2 regions of the Micromonospora sp. CA-248089 genome follow, and region 2 is predicted to be linked to the other one. Evidence: predicted binding sites of a transcription regulator. Region 2 holds the regulator's gene; the other holds the start of a gene.
What was found. The regulator HspR, encoded in region 2, represses chaperone genes until heat shock. The targets are predictions, from matches to a motif close to TTGAGTNNNNNNNACTCAA.
Positions count from the first base shown of each region.

Region 1 (9,802 bases), 3.1 Mb from region 2:
CGAGGTGGACCGCACCCTGGCATTGCTGCAGTCCCAGATCGCGGATGCGAACCGGCGGCTCGCGGCGGAGGGCCGCAACGGCGGTGACTTCATCAACAACGCGATCCTGCGTCCGCTCGCGGACAAGCGGACCGCGGCGCTCAACCGGATCGCCACCGCCATCGGCCGGGTCGCCCAGCGCCCGCAGGGCCTGGACCAGCTCGCCCAGTGCGCGCTGACCGACGCCCCCGGCACCGGTGGCGGCCAGAACGGCGGGAACAACAACGGGGGTCAGAACGGCGGCAACAACAACGGCGGCCAGAACGGCGGAAACACCGGCGGCAACAACGGTGGCGGGAACAACAACGGCGGTGGCCAGAACAACGGCGGCGGCAACGGCCTGAACGTGCTCGCCAAGGACTGCTCCGGCAGCCAGCTCCAGGCGCACGACGGTTTCCAGAACGGCAACCGGTGCGTGAGCACCGCGTTCGGTGAGGTCGGCGCCGCGGCGAACAACCCGTCGCTGCTGATCACGCAGTTCCCGAACCAGGTGCGGCGCAATCAACCGTTCACGCTGCGGGTCACCACCAAGAACCTGGTGCGGGACCGCTTCCTCGCCGCCGGCCAGGGTGGCTACTACCTGGAGAGCTCGCTGCTCAACGGCGAGGGCCTGGTGCGCGGTCACTTCCACACCGCCTGCCGGATGCTCGGCAGCACCCGGCAGCCTCCGAACCCGCAGGACGTGCCGGCCTTCTTCGTCGCCACCGAGGACGGCCGGGGCGGCAACCAGCCGGACGACGTGCTGATCCAGATCCCGGGCCTGGCCCAGTCGGGCGTGGCGCAGTGCGCGGTCTGGGCCGGTGACGGCTCGCACCGCATCCCGATGATGGAGCGGGCGAACCAGACCCCCGCCATCGACGTGGTGCGCATCCGGGTCAACTGACACTGACGAACGGCCGCGGCCGTCCGGGGGACTCCTCCGGGCGGCCGCGGCCGTTTGCGCGGACCGAAACGGCGGGACGTGGTCCCGGAGGAAATTTCATGCCGGCGGTATCCGGTCGGATGAAAGTGCCGACCGTAGAAAGCCGATCGGGGCCGCGCCGATTTCTCAGCGTGACCCCGGGACGCCCGACGGTGAACCGGCGGTGATCAGCGGTTCTTGTACGCCTCGACCACCGACACCGGGATGCGCCCGCGCTCGGAAATCTCGAACCCGTTCTTGGCGGCCCATTCCCGGATGGCGCGGTTCTGCTCGCGGTCCATTCCCGAGGTGCTCGGCCGGGTGGTGCGGCGGGCGCCGCGAGGAGCTTCGGTCGTTCCCCGGCCGATTCGCCTGCCAGCGCTGATGTACGGATCCAGGGCCTTGCGCAGGACGCCCGCGTTCTCGTCGGAGACGTCGATCGTGTACGCCGCGCCGTCCAGGCTGAACTCGACGGTCCGATCGGCCTTTCCGCCGTCGAGGTCGTCGGTCAGAACGGTGATTACTTTCCTTGCCATCGCCATTACTCCCTGTGTCGGGCGGGGTGTGGCTAAGAGTTTGACCTACCGCACGGTAATTCCGCAACAATAGCCGACTCTTCCCATTCGGCGGGTCGCGGTAAAGGATGCCGCCATTGGGCACGGAGCGTGGGAGCGCGACGTTGAGGAGTGGCGTGGGTCACAACCCGGAACAAGGGACACGTTTTGTTACTTGAGCCAGACACGCTCAACCAACGTGATGGCAGGTGTTCGATGGCAACTCTTCCGGTACTTCCTCTGACCGACGCCGTCCTGCTGCCCGGGATGGTCATCCCGGTGACCCTCGACCCGACCACCCAGGCCGCCGTCGACGCGGCCCGCGCCACCGGCGACAAGGAACTCCTGGCCGTACCCCGCATCGACGGCGAGTACGGCTCCGTCGGCGTCGTCGCGACGATCGAGAAGGTGGGCCGGCTGCCCAGCGGCGAACCGGCGGCGGTCGTCCGCGGTCTCGCCCGTGCCCGCATCGGCTCCGGCGTGCCCGGTCCCGGCGCCGCGCTCTGGGTCGAGGCGACCACACTCGACGAACCCGCCCCGGCCGGGCGCGCCCGGGAACTCGCCCGCGAGTACCGCGCGCTCATGACCTCGGTCCTGCAGCAGCGCGGCGCCTGGCAGGTGATCGACGCGATGGAGCGGATGACCGACCTGTCCGAGCTGGCCGACTCGGCCGGTTACGCGCCCTGGCTCAGCCTGACGCAGAAGACCGAACTGCTCGCCGCGCCGGACGTCACCGCCCGGCTGGACCTGCTCGTCGGCTGGGTCAAGGAACACCTGGCCGAGCAGGAGGTCACCGAGCAGATCAACAGCGACGTCCGCGAGGGGCTGGAGAAGTCCCAGCGCGAGTTCCTGCTGCGCCAGCAGCTCGCCGCGATCCGCAAGGAACTCGGCGAGGACGAGCCGGACGGCTCCGCCGACTACCGCTCCCGGGTGGAGTCCGCCGACCTGCCGGAGAAGGTACGCGAGGCGGCGCTGCGCGAGGTCGGCAAGCTCGAGCGGGCCAGTGACGCCTCACCCGAGGCGGGCTGGATCCGTACCTGGCTGGACACCGTCCTGGAAATGCCGTGGAACACGCGTACCCAGGACAACACCGACCTGGCCGCGGCCCGTGCCGTGCTCGACGCCGACCACGCCGGCCTGGCCGACGTGAAGGACCGCATCCTGGAGTACCTCGCGGTGCGCAACCGGCGCGCGGAGCGCAACCTCGGCGTGGTCGGCGGACGCGGCTCCGGCGCCGTGCTGGGCCTCGCCGGCCCGCCCGGTGTCGGCAAGACCAGCCTCGGCGAGTCGGTCGCCCGGGCGCTGGGCCGCACCTTCGTCCGCGTCTCCCTCGGCGGTGTCCGGGACGAGGCGGAGATCCGCGGCCACCGGCGCACCTACGTCGGCGCGCTGCCCGGCCGGATCGTGCGGGCGCTGCGCGAGGCCGGCTCGATGAACCCGGTCGTGCTGCTCGACGAGGTCGACAAGCTGGCCGCCGGTTACGCCGGCGACCCGGCCGCCGCCCTGCTGGAGGTGCTCGACCCGGCGCAGAACCACACGTTCCGCGACCACTACCTGGAGGTCGACCTCGACCTGTCCGACGTGCTGTTCCTCGCCACCGCGAACGTCGTGGAGGCGATCCCCGGCCCGCTGCTGGACCGGATGGAGCTGGTCGCGCTGGACGGCTACACCGAGGACGAGAAGGTCGCCATCGCCCGCGACCACCTGCTGCCCCGGCAGCGGGAACGGGCCGGGCTGACCGCCGAGGAGGTCACCGTCGCCGACGAGGCGCTGGCCCTGATCGCGGGCGAGTACACCCGCGAGGCGGGCGTCCGGCAGCTCGAACGGTCCCTCGCCAAGATCCTGCGCAAGGTGACAGTCGCGCTGGCCGGCGACCCCGTGCCGGTGCACGTGGACGCCGGCAACCTGGCCCGCTACCTGGGCCGGCCGAAGTTCACCCCGGAGTCGGCCGAACGCACCGCCGTGCCCGGCGTGGCGACCGGCCTGGCCGTCACCGGCGCCGGTGGGGACGTGCTGTTCATCGAGGCCACCACGATGGAGGGTGAGCCGGGGTTGACGCTCACCGGCCAGCTCGGCGACGTGATGAAGGAGTCCGCGCACATCGCGTGGTCGTACCTGCGGTCGAACGGACGGCGCTACGGGCTGGACCCGAACGCCCTGGCCGGGCGGCGGATCCACCTGCACGTTCCGGCGGGAGCGGTACCGAAGGACGGCCCGAGCGCCGGCATCACCATGGTGACCGCGCTGGCGTCCCTGGTGACCGGACGACCGGTACGACCCGAGTTCGGGATGACCGGCGAGGTGACGCTCTCCGGCCGGGTGCTGCCGATCGGCGGGGTGAAGCAGAAGCTGCTCGCCGCGCACCGGGCCGGTCTCACCGAGGTGATCATCCCGAAGCGCAACGAGCCGGACCTGGACGACCTGCCGGCGCAGGTGCGGGAGGCGTTGACCGTGCACACGCTGTCCGACGTGGCGGACGTGCTCGCGCTGGCGCTTCGCCCGGCCGAGATCGGCACCCAGGCGCTGGACGGCCCGGCGCTCGCCGCGGCCTGACGACAGTCGCCCCGGCCACCGTACCCACGGTGGCCGGGGCGCCGTCGTACCCGGCTGCCGGTCGCGCCGGGCTCAGCGGCGGTCGCGCCGCTCGTAGCCGCGGTCGCGGCGCTCGCCCGGGCCGTCGCCGTCCCGGTCCCGGCGCACCGTCGCCTTGCGCCCCTTGATGGTGGTGCCGCGCAGCGCGGCGATCACCTCGTCGGCCACCCCCTGCGGCACCTCGACCAGCGAGAACCGGTCGGCGATCTCGATCGAGCCGATGTCCCGGCCGCTGACCCGGGTCTCCCCGGTGATCGCGCCGACCAGGTCCTGCGGACGCACCCCGGCCCGGCGGCCCAGCCCGATGAAGACCTGCGTCGCCCCGCCGGTACGCGGACGGCCCGGGCCCCGGCGGTCGCCCCGCCCGCCGGTCTCCGGCCGGCCCTCGCGCGGGCCCCGGACCGGGACCTGCGGGATCTCCTCCTCGTCGTCCGAGCCCGGCGACGTCGCCTCGTGCGCCAGCTTCACCGCCGCCAGCGCCACCTCGACCAGGTCGAACTCGTCGGTGAGCGACTCCACGATCGCCCGGTACGGGTCGAGGTCGTCCTCCAGCAGGCTCTCCCGCAGCGCGCCCTGGGTCAGCTCCAGCCGCCGGGTCCGCATGTCCGCAACCGTGGGGATCTTGTCGATGGCGATCCGCTGGCCGGTGACCCGCTCGATGGTCTTGAGCATCCGGTGCTCACGCGGCTCGGCGAGCGTGATCGCCACGCCCTCCCGCCCGGCCCGGCCGACCCGCCCGATTCGGTGCACGTACGACTCGGGGGCCGACGGCACGTCGTAGTTGACCACGTGGGTGAGCTGCTCGACGTCCAGCCCTCGGGCGGCCACGTCGGTGGCGACCAGCAGGTCCGCCGTGCCGGCGCGCAGCCGGCCCATCACCCGGTCCCGCTGCTCCTGGCTCATCCCGCCGTGCAGCGCCTCGGCCCGGTAGCCCCGGCCGTTCATCGTCTCGGTGAGCCGGTCCACCTCCTCGCGGCTGCGGCAGAACACGATCGCCGCGGTGGGCGACTCCACGTCCAGCACCCGGCCCAGCGCGGCCGGCTTGTGCCCCCGGGCCACGATGTACGCGCTCTGCCGCACCCGGGGCGCCTCGCCGGCGACCGGCCGCTCCCGCTCGATCCGGATGCGCACCGGGTCGGTCAGGTGCTGCCGGGCCAGCCCGTCGATGCGGGCCGGCATGGTGGCCGAGAACAGCACCGTCTGCCGGCCGGCCGGGGCGTGCTCCAGGATCGCCTCGATGTCCTCGGCGAAGCCCATGTCGAGCATCTCGTCCGCCTCGTCCAGCACCACCGTGGTCAGCGCGCCGAGCCGCAGCGTGCCCCGGGCGATGTGGTCCAGCGCCCGGCCCGGCGTCGCCACCACCACGTCCACCCCGTGGTCGAGCGCGCGCAGCTGCCGGCCGATCGGCTGCCCGCCGTAGATCGGCAGCACCCGGGCGCCCAGGTCCTTGCCGTAGCGGTGGAACGCCTCGGAGACCTGCACGGCCAGCTCCCGGGTGGGCACCAGCACCAGCGACACCGGGTCGCCCTCGGCCCGCCCGACCGGCATCCGCTGCAGCAGCGGCAGCGCGAACGCGGCGGTCTTGCCCGTACCGGTGGCCGCCTGGCCCAGCAGATCCTGCCCGGCCAGCAACGGGGGGATGGCCTCCCGCTGGATCGGCGTCGGTTCCTCGTACCCGAGCGCGGACAGCGCGCCCAGCAGCTCGGTGCGGAGCCCGAGATCGGCGAAGGCGAAGGCGTCCTCGGCGTCGTCGGGCACGGCGGGGTCGGTCGGGGTCGGTGCGGCGGTCATGCGACAAGTTTTTCATCACCGCCGAGCGGCGGTCGCGGCGACCGGGGCAAACGTTCGCCGCGCCACCCGTGTGCCGTCCCCTCCGGGTGATCCGGCGCGGCCCCGTGCCCCCGCCGGATCACCGGGACAGGACGGCGGATCACCGGGACAGGACGGCGGATCACCGGGACAGGACGGCCAGGAGCGTGGTGAGGCCCACACCGACGTCGAACACCGCGCACCACAGCGCGTACCCGCGCGGCACCACCGTGCCGGTGCGGTGGTACCAGGCGTCCCATGCCGCGTGGACGAGCCAGCCCACCCCGACGATCACCCCGGCGACGTCGGCGGACGCGATCATCGCCACGACCGCCAGGCCGCCCCACACGGCCGCCCCGGCGAGCTGCGCCGCCAGCGCGCGCCGGTCACCCCACTGCCGCCGCCAGGTGCCGATCAGCAGGTAGCCGGCCGGCAGGACCAGCAGCGTCCACGGCGCGAACACCGTGGGCGCGAACCACATGTCCACGGTCAGCAGCAGCGCCAGCCCGGCCGGCCACCCGCGCGCCACTGCGGCCGCGACCGGGTGCCGGCGCGGCCGGGCGACGGCGGTGTGCCGGTGCCGCAGGGCCACCAGCAGCATCACCGGCACCATCAGCAGGTGCCCGCCGAGCAGCAGCGTCTCGTCCCCGACCCACCCGGCCCACCAGGGCGGGAGCAGCAGCAGGAACGGCACGTACATGGCCGCCGACATCTCCGCGGTGGCGGCCCGGCCGTCCCCCCGGTACCACATCCAGGCGGCCATGCCCGCCGCCATGTTCGTCGCCATCACCAGCGCGGCCACGTCCGGCCGTGCCAGCACCGCCGCGCCGCCCAGCAGGTTCCCGCCCACCCGCCACAGCGGCCCGAGCAGCACCATCCCGGCCGCCATCGCCACCACCATCCCGGCCAGGTGCCGGGTCCGCGCCCACCCGGCCCACCGTCGGGGTACGACCACAGTCATCTCCGTCATGCCCCGACCCTGCCGCCGCCCGGCGCACCGGAGAAGGCGCATCTGTCATCGGGAAACCGTGCGGATCGCACGGTCCGGCCGTGACGTCTCCCAGGGGTGGGCGAGCCGGTGCACGCCCTAGGATCAGCGGGCATGAGCGTCGATCCGGCGGACCACCGGCTGCGCCGGGCCCGGCGGGTCACCCTGCTGTCGCTGGCCACCAACGTGTGGACCACGGTGCTGCTGCCCGCCGTCGGCCTGGCCCGCGAACCCGACCCGGTACGCGTCGCGCTCGGCGCCGCCGGGCTGCTCGCGTTCACCGTCGCCCAGATCGGGGTGCTGCACGCCGCCGTCACGCCGTGGCTGCCCGTACCGGACCGCCGTCGCCGGCACGCCGCGCTCACCGTGGCGGCGCTGCTCAGCCTGCCGCTGCTCGGCCCGGTCGCGGCCGGCTCCTGGCCCACCTGGGCCTGGCTCGGGGCGTCCCTGGTGGGCATGACGCCGCTGCTGTTCCGGCCCGTCGTCGCGGCGGTGGCGGCGGCCGGCGTCCTCGCGGTGTCCGCCGTCGTCACCGGGGTGACGGGTGGGCCGGTGCCCACGGCACTGCTGGTCACCGGCACGGTGGGCGCCGGCATCGCCGCGCTCACCTGGGTGCAGGTCTGGTTCTGGGACCTGCTCGTCGAGGCCCGGCAGGGGCAGGCCGCCCAGGCGCGGCTGGCCGCCGCCGAGGAACGGCTGCGCTTCGCCCGGGACGTCCACGATCTGCTCGGCCACGACCTCACGGTGATCGCGCTCAAGGCCGAGCTGGCCGAGCGGCTGGCGCCGCGCGACGCCGCGAGGGCCGCCCGGGAGGCGGCGGAGGCCCGGCGGCTGGCCGGGTCGGCGCTGACCCGGGTACGGGCGGCGGTGCACGGCTACCGCGCCGTCGACCTGGCTGAGCAGGCCGCCGCGGTGGGGGAGGTGCTGCGCTCCAGCGGCGTCCGCACGACGGTGGTCCCGCCCGCCGGTGAGGTGCCCGAGGCGGTCGCCGCCGACCTGGCCGCGGTGCTGCGCGAGGCCGGAACCAACGTGCTGCGGCACAGCCGGGCCGGCTGGTGCCGGATCGAGATCACCCGGGAGGACGGCGTGGTGACAGTGACCGTCAGCAACGACGGCGTCGGTGCCGGCACCGGACCGGACCAGCTCAGCGGCGGCCTGCGCGGCCTCGCCGACCGGCTCGCCCCGGCCGGCGGACGGGTCCGGGCCGAGGCCGCCGACGGCGTGTTCAGCCTGGTGGCGACGGTACCGGTGACGCCGTGATCCGGGTGCTGCTGGCCGACGACGAGGAGCTGATCCGGCTCGCGCTGGCCGCGCTGCTCGACCTGGAACCGGACATCGAGGTGGTCGCGCACGCCCGCGACGGACGCGCCGCCCTGGACGCGGCGCTGGCCCACCGCCCCGATGTCGCCGTGCTCGACCTGGAGATGCCGCCGCCCGGTGGCGTCGAGGTCGCCGCCGAGCTGACCCGGGCGCTGCCCGGCTGCGCGCCGGTGATCCTCACCGGACACGGCCGGCCCGCCCAGCTCCGGCCGGCGCTCACCGCCGGCGTACGCGGGTTCCTCGCCAAGGGCGCTCCGGGCGGTGCGCTGGCCGACGTGATCCGCCGGGTGCACTCCGGCGCGCGTTACGTCGATCCGGCGCTCGCGGCCGACGCGCTCACCCTGCCGGAGTGCCCGCTCACGCCGCGTGAGCTGGAGACGCTGCGGCTGGCCGAGCTGGGCACCCCGGTAGCGGTGATCGCCCGGCGTACCCACCTCGCCGCCGGCACGGTCCGCAACCACCTGAGCGCCTGCGTGCAGAAGCTCGGCGCCGCCGACCGGGCCGAGGCGGTACGGCGGGCGCGGGAGGCCGGCTGGCTCTGACGTACGGGGCGTCGCGGGCGGTCGCCGGCGACTAGCCTGATCACGTGCGGACGGTCGAACTGCTCTGCTCTCCCGAACTGGAAGCGGCGGTTCGCGCTGCCTGGGACCGGCTCGCCGCCGCCGGGCTGCCCAGCCTGGCCCGCAACACGCACCCGACGAACCGGCCGCACCTCACGCTCGCCTCGGTGGAGGAGTTCCCGCCCGGCGCCGAGCAGCGCCTTGCCGACCTCTGCGACGCGGCGCTGCCGCTGCCGGTGCGGCTGGGCCGCGTGACGGTGCTCGACGGCAGCGCGCCGCTGGTGTGGCTGGTCCGGCCGACACCGCAGCTCGTCGCGCTGCACGGCGCGGTGTGGGACGTGCTCGCCGAGGCGCCCGGCGGGCACTCGTGGCACCAGCCCGGCCGGTGGGTGCCGCACCTCAGCCTCGCGCTGCGGTTCGGCGCGGCGGACCGGCGCCGCGCCCGGGCGGTCGCCGGGGCGCACCCGCCGTCCGGGGCGTTCGTGGCGGCGCGCAGCTACGACGGCGACACCCGCACGGTCAGCGAGCTGACCACCGCCTGCCCGCGTTCCGGCCGCTGAGCCGCCAGGCCCTTGCCCTTCGCCGGAAACAGCCCTACTTTGCATCGATGACCATCAGCGAGGGGGTTCGCCCGGACCCGCAGATCGCCAGCCTCGGCGATCTGCGGCCCGAGGATCTCGGTGGCATCGCCTACCTGCGGGGACTGTCGAGGCGAGGCTTCCTCACCGGGGCCGCGTTGGCGGCGTCCGGGGTGTCTGCCGCCTTCGCGCTGCTGCCCGGCTCCGCCCGGGCCGCCGGCACCTATCAGCGGCCGTGCGGAAACGTGCGCATCTCGAGTTCGTGGCAGGACCACCGGAGCCGGACGCCGCCCTCGGCCGAGCCGGGCACCGACTACGCGGTCGGCACCGGAACCCCGGTCGTGGCCGCCGCGAACGGCACGATCCGTCTCGTGAAGACCGACACCTCCACCGCGACCGGGCGCGTCGTGGGGATGGCGCACGACGACGGCAACTACACCCGGCACCTGCACCTGTCGAGG
Region 1 covers NZ_CP192016.1:3,541,043-3,550,844, reverse strand. Annotated here, with positions in the region: gene ACQP26_RS16930 (hypothetical protein) at 1-922, shown strand, start outside; gene ACQP26_RS16925 (histone-like nucleoid-structuring protein Lsr2) at 1,129-1,476, opposite strand; gene lon (endopeptidase La) at 1,711-4,047, shown strand; gene ACQP26_RS16915 (DEAD/DEAH box helicase) at 4,120-5,877, opposite strand; gene ACQP26_RS16910 (hypothetical protein) at 6,038-6,865, opposite strand; gene ACQP26_RS16905 (sensor histidine kinase) at 6,998-8,143, shown strand; gene ACQP26_RS16900 (response regulator transcription factor) at 8,140-8,745, shown strand; gene ACQP26_RS16895 (2'-5' RNA ligase family protein) at 8,790-9,323, shown strand; gene ACQP26_RS16890 (M23 family metallopeptidase) at 9,371-9,802, shown strand, end outside.
Region 1: the regulator HspR is predicted to act here: its motif matches at 1,670-1,688, upstream of lon (endopeptidase La).

Region 2 (9,802 bases):
GAGTCCGGCCGCCGGCTCGGTGTGGTCTCCCACCGCAATGGCCGTCGCGACCTGGTCCTCTACGACCCGGACGATCCCGACTCCTGCCAACATGACATACCCCTGACCGACGACGAGGCGGAGGCGCTCGCCGACATCCTCGGCGCGTCGCTGATGCTGGGTCAGCTCTCGGGTCTGCGCGAGCAGGCCGCCGGGCTGCTGACCGAGCAGGTCGCCATCCCGGCGGGGTCGAAGTACGTCGGCAAGCGGCTCGGTGACACCAAGGCGCGCACCCGGACCAGCGCGTCCATCGTGGCCGTGCTGCGTCAGGGCGCGGTGAACGTCTCGCCCGAACCCACCTTCCGGTTCGAGGCCGGCGATGTGGTCGTCGTGGTCGGCACCCGTCAGGGGCTCGACGGCGTGACCGCGATTCTCGCCGAGACCGATCCGGACGGCTGACGCGTATGCACGAAACCACAATCCTGCTCATCGAAGTCGGTGCGCTGCTGCTCCTGCTCGGCCTGCTCGGCCGGCTGAGCCGTCGCTTCGGCGTCTCGCCCATCCCGCTGTACCTGCTCGCCGGCCTGGCGTTCGGGCACGGCGGGCTGCTGCCGCTCAACGCCAGCGAGGAGTTCTTCGCCGTCGGCGCCGAGATCGGCGTGATCCTGCTGCTGGTCATGCTCGGTCTGGAGTACAGCGCCAACGAACTGGTGGGCAACCTCCGGTCGGCCGCGCCGGCCGGCGTGATCGACGCGGTCTTCAACGCGCTGCCCGGTTTCGCCTTCGCGCTCCTGCTCGGCTGGGGCTGGGTGGCGGCGGTGGTGCTCGCGGGCGTCACGTGGGTGTCGTCGTCCGGCGTGATCGCCAAGGTGCTCGGCGACCTGGGCCGGGTGGGTAACCGGGAGACGCCGGTGATCCTGTCCGTCCTGGTGATCGAGGACCTGGCCATGGCCCTCTACCTGCCGTTGGTCACCGCGCTGCTCGCCGGGGTCGGCCTGATGAAGGGCGGCATCGCGCTCGCCATCGCGGTGTTCACCGTGGTCGTCGTGCTGGCCGTGGCGATCCGGTACGGCCACCTGATCTCCGCCGCGCTCTCCGCCAAGGATCCGGAGGCGCTCCTGCTCGGGGTACTCGGCCTCACCCTGCTGGTCGCGGGCGTCGCGGCCAAGCTCCAGGTCTCCGCGGCGGTCGGCGCGTTCCTGGTGGGCATCGCGCTGTCCGGGCCGGTCGCGCACCACGCCACCGAACTGCTCTCCCCGCTGCGTGATCTCTTCGCCGCGGTCTTCTTCGTGTTCTTCGGGCTGGTCACCAACCCGCTGGACATGCCGCCGGTGCTGGTGCCGGCGCTGCTGCTCGCAGTGGTCACCATGGCGACGAAGGTGGCCACCGGCTACCTGGCCGCCCGCCGGGTCGGGATCGCCGAGCCCGGACGCTGGCGGGCCGGTCTGGCGCTGACCCCGCGTGGCGAGTTCTCCATCGTCATCGCCGGGCTGGCCGTCTCGGCCATCTACCCGGTGGAACCGAAGCTCGCCGCGCTCGCCACCGCGTACGTGTTGATCACGGTGGTGACCGGGCCGCTGCTCGCCCGGCTGCCCGACACGCGATGGTTCAAGCAGTGGCTGCGCAGCCGCGCCGCCGCCGCACGGCCGCCCGCGCCGCTGCCCCTGGGCTCCGGCGACTGACACGGCGCGGGGCCGGATCAGCCGAGGGCAGATCCGGCCCGGCGTTGTCAAATTGATCCCGGGAAGGTCTACCACTGCTCCGCCCAACCGCGTTAACGTTTCGGCCCAGCAGCCAGGGTCCGCGGGTGGCCTGCGCCCCCGCCAGCGCAAGCGGAAGGTCGGCCGGTGAGCGTGCAGGAAGAGACGTTCCGCGGCTTCGCCAACCCGGTCGATCCCTCGCCCGCCGAGCTCCGCTCGTGGGCGTATCAGCCGGATTCGGTGCCGCTGACCTCGATGCCGCCCGACTGGGATCTGCTCGTCGCCGGTGACCACCTGGTGCAGACGCTGTTCGACCTGGCGATGGACCAGGGCTGCCCGGCGCGGCGGTTCGCGCTGCACTGCCTCTACATCTACGCCGCCGACGGCATCCGGACGAACTTCCGCGCCCACCCCAAGCGCCGGTTCCGCAAGCTGGTCGAGCAGGCCGAGAAGTCCGGCGACGACCTGATGCGCAACTGGGCGCACAACAGCCGGGTGCTGCTCGCCCGGCCGGACCTCTTCGTCTACCGGGACTGGTGCGAGGGCGGCCTGGTCCGCGAGAACCGCCGCCTCTGACACGAACGACGAACGGGCCGGGATCCCCCGTGGATCCCGGCCCGCACGTCGGCGGATCGTCAGGTCGATCCGCCCTGCTTCTTGCGCCGCTCGTCGTCCCGTGCCCGGTCCACACCGTGGTCCGTCTGGTCGGCGAAGCGCCCTTCCTTGACCTTGTCGCTGAAGCGTCCCTCGGTGACCCGGTCGAACCGCTCGCGGACGTTCTCGGCCACCTTCTCCAGCCGTTCCTCCGCGCGCTCGGCCACCTTCTTCGCCGGTTCCGCCATGGCTCCCCCCGCCAGCCCGGAGTCCGCTATGAGGCTTTTGCCCCTGCGGAAAGCCTAATCGACAGTGCCCCGCCGTACCCCGGATTCCCCTGACCCGGGCCGCGAACCGGCCCGGGAAAGGACGAAGGCCGGCGCCGCCCCAGGGGAGCGGGGCGCGCCGGCCTTCCGGTACGAGGTCAGCGGTCGGGAGCGCGGCGCGGACGCCAGACGACGAGCGCGGTGGACGTGCGGTTGGTGGGTACGAGATCGCCGCGGGGGAAGCCACCGAGCGACTCCAGCTCGGCGATCCGCCGGTACGCGGCGTCCAGTTCCGCCTCCAGCCGGGCCACCCGCTGCTGCGCCTCTTCGAGCAGCCGCTCCAACCCGATGATCCGCTTGACCCCGGCCAGGTTGATCCCGTCGTCCTGGCTGAGGCGCTGCACCTCGCGGAGCAGCACCACGTCCCGGACGCTGTACCGGCGACCGCCGCCGGACGCCCGGCCGGCCTGCACCAGGCCCAGCCGGTCGTACTGGCGCAGCGTCTGGGGGTGCATCCCCGCCATCCGCGCGGCCACCGAGATCATCAAGACCTTGGCCTCGTAGGCCGGGTCACCCGAGCCGACGTACTCCTCCGACATGCCCGCTCACCTCCGCTGCCGACCTCAACTGAATCGACGTACCCGCGCGTCGAGATGTTCCCGCGCGGCGGGCGGAGTCTGCGCCGCGAAGGTCTCCAGCGCCGCCCGCGCCTCGTCCGACACCTTCGCCGGGACCACCACGTCGAGCGTGACCAGCAGGTCACCGGCGCGGCCGTCCTTGCGTACGACGCCCTTGCCGCGGGCGCGCAGCACCCGCCCCCCGGGCGTACCCGGTGGCACCCGCAGGGTCACCGTCCCGTCCAGGGTCGGTACGCGCAGGTCCGTGCCGAGAACCGCCTCGGCGTACGTGATCGGGACGGTCAGGGTCAGGTCGTCCCCGGTACGCCCGAACAGCTCGTCCGGGCGGACCTTCACCTGCACGAACAGGTCACCGGCCGGGCCGCCCCGCTCGCCGGGCTCGCCCCGGCCGGCCAGGCGGATCCGCTGCCCGTCGGCCACACCGGCCGGGAAGCGCACGTTGAGCGTGCGGGTCTTGGTGACCCCGCCGGTGCCGTGGCACTCCGGGCACTTCTCCTCGACGATCGTGCCGACGCCCTGGCAGTTGCGGCACGGCTCGGAGAAGCTGAACGACCCCTGGTTGCGGGTGGTCACCCCGGCGCCGTGACAGACCGGGCAGGCCACCGGCTGGGTGCCGGGCTTCGCGCCGTTGCCGTGGCAGGTGTCGCAGACTCCGGGGGCGCGCAGCGTCAGCGGCAGCGTGACGCCACGTACCGCGTCGGTGAAGTCGAGCGCGACCTCGGTCTCGACGTCCCGCCCGCGGGCCGGGCCACGCGGACGTGCCGGACCGCCGGCGCCCCCGCCACCGGAGAAGATCGAGCTGAACAGGTCGGTGAAGCCACCACCGCTGAACCGGGTGTCGCCGCCGCCCGCGCCGCCGCCGAACAGGTCGGAGACGTCGAACGGCATGCCGCCCGGCTGGCCCCCGCCGCGGGCGTTGCGCCGGAAGGCACCGGAGCCGAACAGCGAGCGCATCTCGTCGTACTCGCGGCGCTTCTTCTCGTCACCGAGCACCGCGTACGCCTCGGAGACGGTCTTGAACCGCTCCTCGGCACCGGTGTCGCCGGGGTTGTGGTCCGGGTGCGACTCCCGGGCCAACTTGCGGTACGCCTTCTTGATCTCGTCCGAGGAGGCGGACTTGTCCACGCCCAACGCGGCGTAGTAGTCCTTCTCGATCCAGTCCTTGGAACTCACCGGTCCACCCCCTTCCACGGGTCGAATCCCGGTCGTCCCGCCCGCCCGGTGCGGGCGGGCGGGACGTCACGGGTCGGCACTACTCCGGGTCCGCGACCGCGACCATGGCGGGCCGCAGCAGCCGCTCGCCGAGCTGGTAACCGCGCCGCATGACCTGTACGCAGGTCGGCTCGGTCACGTCGGCGGAGGTCTGGTGCGCCACCGCCTCGTGCCGGGTCGGGTCGAACGGGTCACCGGTCTCGCCGAACGCGGTCAGGCCGAACTTGGCCAGCGCGCCGGTGAGCTGCTCGGCCACACTGCCGAACGGGCCCACCAGGTCGCCGTGCTCGCGCGCCCGGTCCAGGTCGTCGAGGATCGGCAGCAGCGCGGTGAGCACCGCCCCGGTTGCCTGCTCCTGCACCAGGTTGCGGTCCCGGTCGACCCGCTTGCGGTAGTTGGCGTACTCCGCCGTGACCCGCTGGAGGTCGCGGGTGCGCTCCTCCAGGTCGGTGCGGAGCGACTCCAGCTCGGCACCGAGCGGCGCGTCCGTGCCGGTCCCGCCCTTCGGCTCGGCGGGCGCGTCGACCACGGCCGGACCGCTGACCTCGGCCTCGCCGCCGATCTCGTCGACCACGACCTCGGCCTCCTCGACCAGCCCTTCGGCGGGCGCGTCGGCGGCCGCGTCGGCCGCCGAGGCGTCGTTCGCGGGCTGCTCGGTCACCTTGCCGAGCTTGCGCTTGTCACGGATGACGACCCGGGGTTCGTCGCCGGCGTCCTTGCCGGCGCCCGCCGACCCGGTGGCACCCGGGTCGGCCGCGCGTGGCTTGTCCGTCATGCGGTTACCTCATCCCTCTGCCGTGCGAATCGTGTCCGGGACCGGATGTCACTTCTTGTCCTCGTCCACGATCTCCGCGTCGACCACGTCGTCGTCGCCACCGGCCTTCGGGCCACCGGCCGCACCGGCACCGGCACCCGGCCCGGCAGCGCCCGGGGCGGTCTGCTCGCCCTCCTGCTGCTGGGCGTAGAGCAGCGAGCCCGCCTGCTGGGAGACCTGCGCCAGCTTCTCGTGCGCGGACTTGATCTTCTCGATGTCCTGCCCGCCGAGGGCGCTACGCAGCTCGCCGAGCGCCTCGTTGAGCTGGTCGCGGTTCTCGCCGGGCAGCTTGTCGCCGCTCTCGGCGAGGAACTTCTCGGTCTGCCACTGGAGCGCCTCGGCCACGTTGCGGGTCTCGGCCTCCTCACGGCGACGCTTGTCCTCGTCGGCGTGCTCCTCGGCGTCCCGGCGCATCCGCTCGATGTCGTCCTTCGGCAGCGAGGAGCCGCCGGTGATCGTCATCTTCTGCTCCTTGCCGGTGCCCAGGTCCTTGGCGTGCACGTTCACGATGCCGTTGGCGTCGATGTCGAACGTGACCTCGATCTGGGGCACGCCGCGCGGGGCCGGCGGGAGACCGGTCAGCTCGAAGGTGCCGAGCTTCTTGTTGTAGGCGGCGATGTCCCGCTCGCCCTGGAACACCTGGATCAGCACCGACGGCTGGTTGTCGTCGGCGGTGGTGAACACCTCGGAGCGCTTGGTCGGGATGGTGGTGTTGCGCTCGATGAGCTTGGTGAAGATGCCGCCCTTGGTCTCGATGCCCAGGCTCAGCGGGGTCACGTCGAGCAGCAGGACGTCCTTGACCTCGCCCTTGAGCACACCGGCCTGCAGGGCGGCGCCGACGGCGACGACCTCGTCCGGGTTGACGCCCTTGTTCGGGTCGCGGCCGGTGAGCTGCTTGACCAGGTCGGTCACGGCCGGCATCCGGGTCGAGCCGCCGACCAGGATGACGTGGTCGACGTCGGAGATCTTGATGCCGGCGTCCTTGACGGCCTGCTCGAACGGGCCCTTGCAGCGGTCCAGCAGGTCCTGCGTCATGCGCTGGAACTCGGCGCGGCTGAGCGTCACGTCGAGGTGCAGCGGGCCGGCCGAACCGGCGGTGATGTACGGCAGGTTGATGTTGCTGGTAGTCGCGGCGGACAGCTCGATCTTGGCCTTCTCGGCGGCCTCCTTGAGCCGCTGCATGGCCATCTTGTCCTGCGAGAGGTCGATGCCGTGCTCGCCGCGGAACGTCTTCACCAGGTGGTCGATGATGCGCTGGTCCCAGTCGTCACCACCGAGCTGGTTGTCACCGCTGGTGGACTTGACCTCCACCACGCCCTCGGCCAGCTCCAGCAGCGACACGTCGAAGGTGCCGCCGCCGAGGTCGAAGACCAGGACGGTCTGCTCCTTGGAGCCCTTGTCCAGGCCGTACGCCAGGGCCGCCGCGGTCGGCTCGTTCACGATCCGCAGCACGTTGAAGCCGGCGATCTCACCGGCCTCCTTGGTGGCCTGACGCTGCCCGTCGTTGAAGTAGGCCGGGACGGTGATCACCGCGTCGGTGATCTGCTCGCCCAGGTACGCCTCGGCGTCCCGCTTGAGCTTCATCAGCGTGCGCGCCGAGATCTCCTGCGGGGTGTACTTCTTGCCGTCGATGTCGACGGTCCAGTTGGTGCCGATCTCACGCTTGACCGACCGGATGGTCCGGTCGGGGTTGGTCACCGCCTGGCGCTTGGCGACCTCACCGACGAGCACCTCGCCGTTGCGGGCGAACGCGACGATCGAGGGAGTCGTACGCGAGCCCTCGGCGTTGGCGATGACGGTGGGCTCACCGCCCTCGAGAACGCTGACGCAGGAGTTCGTCGTGCCGAGGTCGATGCCGACCGCACGTGCCATGTTCGCTTCCTCGCTTCGTAACGGGTGAGCAGGTCAGACGGCCTGCCCGGCGGGTCGCCCGGAAGCGACCGCACCATAAGTTGAGTGAACTTGACTCAATAGTGCCACGCGATCGCCAATCCGCAAGTCGAGGTTGAGCCGACCCGGCGCAACCCGACCGTTACTACTGTCCGGTTGTCTTACCTTGCGTCGGTCGGGCACGCTTTAGCGGTGACGACGCATGGCGATTCCGCCACCCGTGCCGGCGCGCCCGCCGTCGCAGCCCGCACCGGAGCCACCACCGGCGACGACCAGCCTGCTCACGCCGCCGACGGCCTGCCCGCCGCGCTCTCCGGCCTGCGGGCGGCGATTGATGCGGCCCGCTTCCCGCTCGCCCTCCCCTCGGCCGAGCCGGCCCGGCACGCCGCGGCGAGCGTCACCGACCAGCTCGACGACTACCTGCTGCCCCGGCTGGCCCGGCTCGACGCCCCGCTCCTGGTGGTCGTCGGCGGCTCCACCGGCGCCGGCAAGTCGACGCTCGTCAACAGCCTGGTCAAGGCGCGGGTCAGCGCGGCGGGCGTGCTCCGCCCCACCACCCGCTCCCCGGTGCTGGTGTGCAGCCCGACCGACGCGGCCTGGTTCCGGCAGGGGGACCTGCTGCCCGGCCTGACCCGGACCACCGAGCCCAGTGAGCAGCCGGGCACCCTGCACCTGGTCACCGCGCCGGCACTGCCGCCCGGCCTGGCCTTCCTCGACGCGCCGGACATCGACTCGGTGGTCGACGCCAACCGGGCGCTCGCCGGTCAGCTGCTCGCCGCCGCCGACCTCTGGCTGTTCGTCACCACCGCCGCCCGGTACGCCGACGCCGTCCCCTGGGAGCTGCTGCGCAGCGCCCGCGCCCGGGGCACCGCCGTGGCGATGGTGCTGGACCGGGTCCCCCCGGAGGCAGCCGACGAGGTCGCCGCCCACCTGTCCGAGATGCTCGCCGAGCAGGAGCTGGGTGCCGCGCCGCTGTTCGTGCTGCCGGAGACCTGGGTGGACGGGCAGGGGCTGCTGCCGGACCGGATCACCGCACCGCTCAGCGACTGGTTCTCCCGGCTCGCCGCCGATGCCGAGGCCCGCGCCGCGGTGGTCCGGCAGACGCTCGACGGCGCGCTGGCCGCGCTGCACCCGGTGGTGGAGGCGCTGGCCGAGGCCGCCGACGAGCAGGTCACCGCCGCCGACGCGCTGGACGAGCGGGTCCAGGCCGCGTACCGCAGCGCGGAGCGCAGCGTCGACCAGGGGCTCAAGGACGGCCGGCTGCTGCGCGGTGAGGTGCTGGCGCGCTGGCAGGAGTTCATCGGCACCGGCGACTTCTTCCGCGGGCTGGAGGCCCGCATCGGGCGGCTGCGCGACCGGGTGGTCGCGGCGGTCACCGGACGGCCCGCTCCCGCCGCGGAACTGCGTACCGCGATCGAGTCCCAGCTCGTCACGCTGCTGCGCGGGGTGGCGGCCGAGGCGGCCGAAAACGCGTACACGGTCTGGAAGGCGCACCCGGCGGGCGCGGCGCTGCTGGAGCCGGACCTGGCGCACCCCTCGGCCGACCTGCCGGAGCGGGCCGAGCAGCTGGTCCGCGACTGGCAGCGCGGCGTGCTGGAGTTGGTCCGGGTCGAGGGCGGCGACCGGCGGTTCGTGGCGCGCACCGCCGCGTACGCGGTGAACGCCACCGGCCTCGCCGTCATGATCGGTGTGTTCGCCTCCACCGCGTTCATCCCCACCGGGCTGGAGGTCGCCGCGGGCACCGGCACGGCGGTGGCCGGGCAGACGGTGCTCCAGGCGATCTTCGGCGATCAGGCGGTCCGCAACCTGGCCCGCAAGGCCCGCGTCGACCTGCTCGACCGGGTGGGCAAGCTGCTGGCCGAGGAGGCCGAGCGCTTCCTGAGCCGCACCGAGGCCGAGCGCCCGGCCGCGAACGCCGGTGCGGCGCTGCGCTGGTCCGCCGTCGAGGTCGAGCGGGCCCGGCACCGCAGCGGTCTGTTCCCGACGAACACCGAGCAGGACGGTCGCCTGTGAGCGCGAGGAGTGAGCCGATCCTGCGAGCCCCGCAGGCGCGAACGAGGATGACACAGTGAGCAACGTCGTCGGACGGATGCGTGACGCGCTGCGCGGCGAGCAGCGGGTCGACCCGGACGTGCTGATCGAGCGCCTCCAGGCGATCCAGCGGTTCCTGGCCGCGGTGGACGGCGACGTGCCCGACGCTCAACTGGTCGCCGCGCACACGGTGGTCGAGCGCGCCGGTGACCGGCTCGCGCTCTCCGGCCGACACACGGTGGTCGCGCTCGCCGGTGCGACGGGCAGCGGCAAGTCGAGCCTGTTCAACTCGCTGGCGCGGCTCGACCTCTCCCCGGTGGGCGTACGCCGCCCCACCACGGGTGTCGCGCACGCCTGCGTGTGGGGCCCGCTGGACGGCGCGGTCCGGCTGCTCGACTGGATCGGGGTGCTGCCCCGGCACCGGTTCGTCCGGGAGAGCCCGCTGGACGCCGACGACGAGTCGAACCTGCACGGCCTGGTCCTGCTCGACCTGCCCGACTTCGACTCGGTGCAGCACGGCCACCGGCTGGAGGTGGACCGCCTGCTCGGCCTGGTCGACCTGGTGGTCTGGGTGGTCGACCCGCAGAAGTACGCCGACCGCGTGATCCACACGAGCTACCTGCGCGAGTTCCACAGACACAAGGACGTCACGGTCGTGGTGCTCAACCAGGCCGACCG
Region 2 covers NZ_CP192016.1:134,486-144,287, reverse strand. Annotated here, with positions in the region: gene ACQP26_RS00715 (cation:proton antiporter regulatory subunit) at 1-438, shown strand, start outside; gene ACQP26_RS00710 (cation:proton antiporter) at 444-1,661, shown strand; gene ACQP26_RS00705 (hypothetical protein) at 1,827-2,255, shown strand; gene ACQP26_RS00700 (hypothetical protein) at 2,315-2,521, opposite strand; gene ACQP26_RS00695 (heat shock protein transcriptional repressor HspR) at 2,698-3,138, opposite strand; gene dnaJ (molecular chaperone DnaJ) at 3,163-4,350, opposite strand; gene grpE (nucleotide exchange factor GrpE) at 4,430-5,164, opposite strand; gene dnaK (molecular chaperone DnaK) at 5,213-7,075, opposite strand; gene ACQP26_RS00675 (ABC transporter) at 7,286-9,106, shown strand; gene ACQP26_RS00670 (GTPase) at 9,183-9,802, shown strand, end outside.